2 regions of the Allobosea vaviloviae genome follow, and region 2 is predicted to be linked to the other one. Evidence: riboswitches for the same ligand, from Rfam matches in the RefSeq annotation. Region 2 holds a riboswitch; the other holds the start of a gene.
What was found. A riboswitch is a leader RNA that binds a small molecule or an ion and turns the genes downstream of it on or off. The one in region 2 is predicted to bind thiamine pyrophosphate.
Positions count from the first base shown of each region.

Region 1: it holds a riboswitch for thiamine pyrophosphate, as region 2 does, so the genes downstream of both, thiC (phosphomethylpyrimidine synthase ThiC) here and thiO (glycine oxidase ThiO) in region 2, are expected to answer to the same signal.

Region 1 is NZ_CP017147.1:1,783,274-1,786,947, forward strand. Features, by position in the region: gene thiC (phosphomethylpyrimidine synthase ThiC) at 1-1,833, opposite strand, end outside; TPP riboswitch at 1,910-2,014, opposite strand; gene BHK69_RS08325 (sensor domain-containing diguanylate cyclase) at 2,198-3,674, opposite strand, start outside.
Region 2 is NZ_CP017147.1:5,122,716-5,126,389, reverse strand. Features, by position in the region: gene BHK69_RS23570 (LysR substrate-binding domain-containing protein) at 1-681, opposite strand, end outside; gene glyA (serine hydroxymethyltransferase) at 806-2,128, shown strand; TPP riboswitch at 2,190-2,321, shown strand; gene thiO (glycine oxidase ThiO) at 2,381-3,565, shown strand; gene thiS (sulfur carrier protein ThiS) at 3,562-3,674, shown strand, end outside.

The sequences.
Region 1 (3,674 bases), 3.0 Mb from region 2:
CGTTTCGATCTGTGCCGCCGCCTGGTCAAGTGCAATGCGCTCGTTCTCGCCCATGGCGAGGACCTCGGCGCGCAGATCCTGCGTGATCTTCATCGAGCAGAACTTTGGCCCGCACATCGAACAGAAATGCGCGACCTTGTGCGCGTCCTTCGGCAAGGTTTCGTCGTGATAGGCGCGGGCGGTGTCGGGGTCGAGCGCCAGGTTGAACTGGTCTTCCCAGCGGAAGTCGAAGCGTGCGCGGCTGACCGCATCGTCGCGGAGCCTGGCCGCCGGATGGCCCTTGGCGAGATCGGCGGCATGGGCCGCGATCCGGTAGGCGATGACGCCGGTCTTGACGTCGTCGCGGTTGGGCAGGCCGAGATGCTCCTTGGGCGTGACATAGCAGAGCATGGCGCAGCCGAACCAGCCGATCATCGCAGCGCCTATCCCCGAGGTGATGTGGTCGTAGCCCGGCGCGATGTCGGTCGTCAGCGGTCCCAGCGTGTAGAAGGGCGCCTCGCCGCATTCGCGCAACTGCTTGTCCATATTCTCCTTGATCTTGTGCATCGGCACATGGCCGGGGCCCTCGATCATCACCTGGCAGCCCTTGTCCCAGGCGAGTTTGGTGAGCTCGCCCAGCGTCTCCAGCTCGGCGAACTGGGCACGGTCATTGGCGTCGGCGATCGAGCCTGGACGCAATCCGTCGCCGAGCGAGAACGAGACGTCATAGCGCCGCATGATCTCGCAGATCTCGTCGAAACGCTCGTAGAGGAAGCTTTCCTTGTGATGCGCCAGGCACCAGCGCGCCATGATCGAGCCGCCGCGCGAGACGATGCCGGTCACCCTGGAAGCCGTCAGCGGCACATAGGGCAGCCTGACGCCGGCATGGATGGTGAAGTAGTCGACGCCCTGCTCGGCTTGCTCGATCAGCGTGTCCTTGAACACCTCCCAGTCGAGCTTGACCGGATCGCCGCCGACCTTCTCCAGCGCCTGGTAGATCGGCACGGTGCCGATCGGGACCGGCGAGTTGCGCAGGATCCAGGAGCGGATGTTGTGGATGTTGCGCCCGGTCGACAGGTCCATGACCGTGTCCGCGCCCCAGCGGATCGCCCAGACCAGCTTCTCGACCTCCTCGGCCGCACCGGAGGTGACGGCGGAATTACCGATATTGGCGTTGATCTTGACCAGGAAGTTCCGGCCGATCGCCATCGGCTCGAGTTCCGGGTGGTTGATGTTGGCGGGAATGATCGCTCGCCCGCGCGCGATCTCGCTGCGCACGAATTCGGGTGTGACGAATTCCGGCACGCTTGCGCCAAAGCTCTCGCCATCGGCATGGCGCTCTTTCGCGCCTTCCAGCATCGCGGCGCGGCCGAGATTCTCGCGATGCGCGACATAGATCATCTCGGGCGTGATGATGCCGGCCCTGGCGAACTCGTACTGCGTCGCCATCTGGCCGGGCTTGGCCGTCAGCACCGGGCGCTCAGCCGGGCAGGCGGGCACCAGGTTCTCGGGCGAGATGTTGCCATTGTCGGCGGCGGTGACTTCGCGGCCAGGAATGCTGTCGAAACCGCGCGCGTCGAGCCAGGCGCGGCGTGGCTGCGGCAGGCCCTGGTTCAGATCGATCCTGGCGTCGGTCTCGGTGAAGGGCCCTGACGGGTCGTAGATGCGCACCGGTGGTTCCGCGTCGGTCGAAAGCTGCACCTCGCGGAAGGGCACCCGCATGGTCGGGTCTTCCGGTGGCGCGACATAGATCTTGCGCGAGCCGATGATCGGGCCGGTGGTGACGCCGGTCGGTGCACCAAACTTGGGCGCGGCCCTGACGCTGTTTTTGGCAGTCTTGGTGTGAACGTTCATGGGGATCTCCTCCTTGGTCCAAGGTTCAGGAGATCCGGCGTCGAAGCGGTCTAGCGCTGTCTGCGGCCGCGATTATGCGCAAGCCGCGTTCCAGTCCCTCCGCCGGTATGACCCGGATCAGGTTCGATGGGTTCGGCCTTTACGGCCATCTCAGCTCTTGCGAGCACCCCTCGGAACGGCTGGGAAGTTAGGCGCGATGACGTCGGTGCGCAACCGGCAAACAGCGCCCGGCTCGCATGACGTCATTGCCATGTGTTCAGCGCCTCGTTGATTGCGGCGGCGCTTCGGCGCGACGACGGCTGCGACGGATCGCGCGGAGCTATCTTCGGAAGCGACGCATTCCGGTGATGCGCTCTGTTGCGGGTCAGGCGCTCCTGGCGCGCGGCCAGGGCAGCACTCGTCCCGACATGACCATGCGATCGCGCCCGCCGTCCTTGGCGGAATAAAGCGCCCGATCCGCTGCTCCAACCAACGAGGCGCAGTCTGTCGTTGCATTGGAGTTCGGCCAGACAGTCGCGCCGCCAAGGCTCGCCGTGACGAGCCCGGACGGAGGGTTCGACCCGTGCGGAATCTGGATGTCGCGAAGCGCATCGCAGAATCTCATGCCGACCACCTCGCAGCCTTCGGCATCCGTACCGGGCAAGAGGAGTGCGAACTCTTCCCCGCCATAGCGCGAGGCCAGGTCGCCCGGGCGTCGTGTTTGCGCGGCCAGCACGGCGGCCACAGCACGCAGGCAGCCATCTCCAGCCGGATGTCCGTAACGATCGTTGAACTTCTTGAAATGGTCGATATCGATCATCAGCACGGAAAGGGCGGTGCCCTCTCGCGAGGCCCGCGCCCATTCCTGCTCCAGCCGCTCGTCGAAACATCGGCGATTGGCGAGCCCCGTCAGCCCGTCCAAGGTCGCCAGCGCCGCGAGTTTGTCTTCGAGATCCTTGTGCTCGGTCATATCGCGCGAGATCGCCACGACGCCATTGATCGTGCCGCTATCGGATCTTGTCACGCGCAAGGTCGTCTCGATCCAGATCTCGGTCTTCTCCCGGTGGCGCGTGCGATAGATGATCCTGGCTTCCTCGACCTCGCCGCGCTTCAACGCAGCAACCACCTGTGCGACCCGGGGCAAGTCCTCCGGGTTGACGCCGGCCAGGGCCGGCGTTCCGACCAGTTGCGTGGGGTCCCAGCCCAGAACGCTCGCGGAGGAGGGGGAAGCGTAGAGAATCCGCTCGTCGAAATCGATCCGGGTGACCATGTCGCTGGATGCTTCCGCGAGCAGACGGAAATCGGCCTCCTTGGCGATCAGCGCTGCCGCCATACGCTGGCGCTCATAGAGCTGACGCACGAGATACAGGCCGATGACGCCAATCACCAATGTCAAAGCCAGCACGAAGGCCGTCCGGACCATGGCGGTCTGGCGCCAGCGCACCAGAACATCGTCCTGGGCTTCCGTCGCCAGCACCAGCAGCGGATATCGCTCGCTGAACCTGAAGGAACTCAAACGTTGCAGCCCATCCAGCGGTGATTTGAAATAATAGACGCTGGCGGCGGGCCGGGACATCCTGTCCCTGATCAGAGGTGTCGCCGACATGTCTCGTCCGACATAGGTGCCGTTATCGACGCTGCGCGCAAGCAGAATGCCGTCGGCGCTGAGCAGCGTAATTGCCCCGTTGGGGCCGAGGTCGAACTGGCGATAGAACTGCGAGAAATATCCGGCGTCGATCGTCGCCAGGACCACACCGGCGAAAGCGCCATCGGGATGGTCGAGGCGCCGGGACACCGTGATGATCCACTGACCACCGACCCGGCTTTGAACGGGCGGGCCCAGATGGATGCGGCGATCGTCC
Region 2 (3,674 bases):
GCCGCGGGCCGGGTCGATCGTCCCGATGCACCCCGTGAAGGCGAGCCAGCGCCGCCAATCATCCCGCCAGACAGCGTCATGCAGCAAGGTCGCGCGCGCCAGATCATTGACGCTTGTGAGCGTGCGCGCCAGTGCCGGCGCGCAGACCGGCAGGATCGCGTCCGGACCCAACGTCAGCGCATCGACGGGGCGCGCCTCGGGGCCGAGATAAAACAGCGCCAGATCATGCGGCTCGCGGCGTGGATCCGGCGGTTGCTCCATCGCGGAGACCGAGATCTGCAGTCCGGGAAACGCCGCCTGCAGCGCGGCCAGGCGCGGCGAGAGCCAGAGCTGGGCGATGCAGGGCAGGGCGGCGATGGTCAGTGCGCGGCCTTCATGCCCGGCGTTCAAGTCCTGCCCTGCGCGTAAGTCCTGCACGGCTTGTCCCAGCGTATCGAAGCCGCGCGTCAGCTTGGGCAGGGCGTTGCGCGCGCCCTCCGTAAGTTCCACCCGCTGGGCGAGGCGGCGAAACAGCGGGAAGCCGAGCCATGCCTCCAACTGCCGGATCTGCTGCGTCACCGCGCCGGCCGTGACGCCGAGCTCTTCGGCTGCCTTGACGAAGCTCTCGCAGCGCGCCGCCGCCTCGAAGGCCCGCAAGGCGTTGAGGGAGGGCAGGCGCGGGCGCGGCGGCTTAACGGGCATGACGGGTCCTCTCTTAGGCTGAGATTTTCTCTGCCTGCGAGCGAGGATTACTCGTTTGCGCCGCGCCGCGCAAACCGGTCATATCCTTCGCATCATGCGGAATTATCGCGAGGAGGATCGATCGATGACGGCTCTGGGCAGGCGCGACTGGGTTCCGCAAGCGAGCGAGGATTACGTGCTCGGCATCGCCGCCGAGACGGCCGGCCAGTCGCTCGACGCGGTCGAGGCGCGGATCGCGGCGCTGACGGTCGAGAACCGCAACATCCATGAGCGCGACTGCATCAACCTCAACCCCGCGACCAATGTGATGAACCCCAAGGCCGAGGCCGTGCTTGCGGCGGGGCTCGGCGCCCGGCCCTCGCTCGGCTATCCCGGCGACAAATACGAGATGGGGCTGGAGGCGATCGAAAAGATCGAGATCATCGCCGCCGAACTCGCCGCCGAGGTCTTTGGCGCGAAATATGCCGAGATCCGCGTGCCCTCGGGCGCCATTGCCAATCTCTATGCGTTCATGGTCGCGGCCAAGCCCGGCGACTGCATCATCGCGCCGCCGGGCGCGATCGGCGGCCATGTCACGCATCACGGCGCCGGCGCCGCAGGGCTTTACGGCATCGTTACCCATCCCGCCCCAGTCGACCCGGTGAACTACACCGTCGACCTTGCGCGCCTGCGTGAGGATGCCTTGCGATTGAAGCCCAAGCTGATCTCGATCGGCGGCAGCCTCAACCTCTTCGCCCATCCGATCCGCGAGATCCGCGCGATTGCCGACGAAATCGGCGCGATCGTGCTGTTCGACGCGGCGCATATGTCGGGCATGATCGCCGGCCATGGCTGGCAGCAGCCGCTGGAGGAGGGCGCTCATCTGATGACGATGAGCACCTATAAGAGCCTGGGCGGGCCGCCTTCGGGTCTGATCGTCACCAATGACGCCGAGATCGCCAAGCGGCTCGACGCTGTCGCCTATCCCGGTCTGACCGCGAATTTCGATGCGGCGAAATCGGCCTCGCTGGCGATCACCTTGCTCGACTGGAAGGCGCATGGCCGTGCTTACGCGCAGATGATGGCTGAGACGGCCAAGGCGCTGGGCGAGGCGCTGGTCGAGCGGCAGGTGCCGGTCTTCGCGCGCGATCGCGGCCTGACGACCTCGCATCAATTCGCGATCGAGGCTCACAGCTATGGCGGCGGCCAGGCGGCCGCCAAGACGCTGCGTGCCATCAACATCCTGAGCTGCGGCATCGGCCTGCCCCTGCCGGAGGTGGCGGGCGACGTCAACGGGCTCAGGCTCGGCACGCCCGAGATCGTGCGCTTCGGCATGACGCCCGCCGATATGCCCGAACTCGCAGGCTATATCGCTGAAGGCCTCAGCGGTTCGCGGCCGGCGGAGGTCGTGGCTAAAGATGTGACGGCGTTCCGCGGGCGCTTCCGTGAGCTGCATTTCATGCGGTGAGGGCTGGCGCTGCCTGCATCCAGGCAGGCTTGACCATCGGCCACCGAGCTTTCACAGTCGTCGTCATTCCAGGGAGATCCCCGGCAAGGGGCTGAGACACCGCTGGCAGACCGGGGCAACCCGGATAAGCGCGCGGAAATCCTTCGAACCTGATCCGGTTCATACCGGCGGAGGGATGGATTTCCCGGCATGAAGCCGGCGGCCCGCAAGGCTGCAGATATCCTCGCCCCCCGTTGCGGCGAGGAGTTTGCGATGAGAGGCCCGCCCGACACCAGTTTGCGCCGCCAGCAGGCCGGCCCGCCCGATGCTCCGGCGCCGCCGGCCTCGACGGATGTCGCCATCATCGGCGGCGGCGTGATCGGCCTGATGACCGGCTGGCGATTGCTGCGCGCCGGCCTGCGGGTCGCGCTCTTCGAGCGCGGCACGGTCGGCCAAGGCGCGAGCCTCGCCGCCACCGGGATGCTGGCGGCGGCTGCCGAATTCGAGCCCGGCGGCGAGGAGCATGTCGCGCTCGCCCTGGAGAGCCAGCGCCTCTGGCCCGGCTTTGCCGCCGAATTATCGGCCGATGGCGGGCTCGATATCGACTATCGCAGGGATGGCATCCTGCTTGTCGCCACGACGCGCGACGAGGTGGCGCGGCTGCGCTTTCGCCAGGAGATGCAGCGGCAGGCCGGGCTTGTGACGGAGTGGCTGGACGGGGCTGCCTGCCGAGGCTTTGAGCCCGGCCTGCGGCCCTCCGTCGTGGCCGGCATCCATTGTCCTGGAGATCACCAAGTCGACCCGGCCAAGGTGATCGCCGCCCTGCGGCAGGCCTTCATCGAACGCGGCGGCATCCTGCTCGAAGGCTCGGCGGCAACGCCCTGGCTGCAAGCCGGGCGCGCCGTGGGCGTCACGACGAAGCAAGGGCCGGTGAAGGCTACGATCATCGTGGCTGCAGGCGGGGCCTGGACCGAGATAACGGGGCTTTCCCTGCCGTTGCGGCCGCTCAAGGGGCAGTCGCTGGCGCTGGCATGCCCGCCGGACCGGCCGCTCCTTTCGCGCATGGTCTGGACCGACCAGGTCCATCTCGCCCCCAAGAGCGACGGGACGCTGATTGTCGGCGCGACCATGGAGGAGTGCGGCTTCGACGATGCCGTGACGGCCGGCGGCGTCTACGCGCTGCTCGAAGGCGCGCGGCGCATCCTGCCCGGCATCGAGGACCTGCCGATCGCCGCGATCTGGTCGGGCTTCCGCCCCACCAGCGCGGACGACGCGCCGATCCTCGGCGCGACCCGGATTCCAGGCCTGCTCCTCGCCACGGGACATCATCGCAACGGCTATCTGCTGGCCCCTGTCACCGCGGAGGCGATCACGCAGCTCATCACCGAGGGAGGCATCAAGGGGCCAGCCGCATCCTTCGGACCGGAGCGCTTTTCAGCACAGGAGGCAGTGGCATGAAGCTCATCGTCAATGGACGCGATCACGACAGCGCGGCCGAGGATCTGCTGGCGCTATGGCAGGAGCGCACGGCCGAGCTTGATCTGCCGGGCCCCCAGGGCTTCGCCAT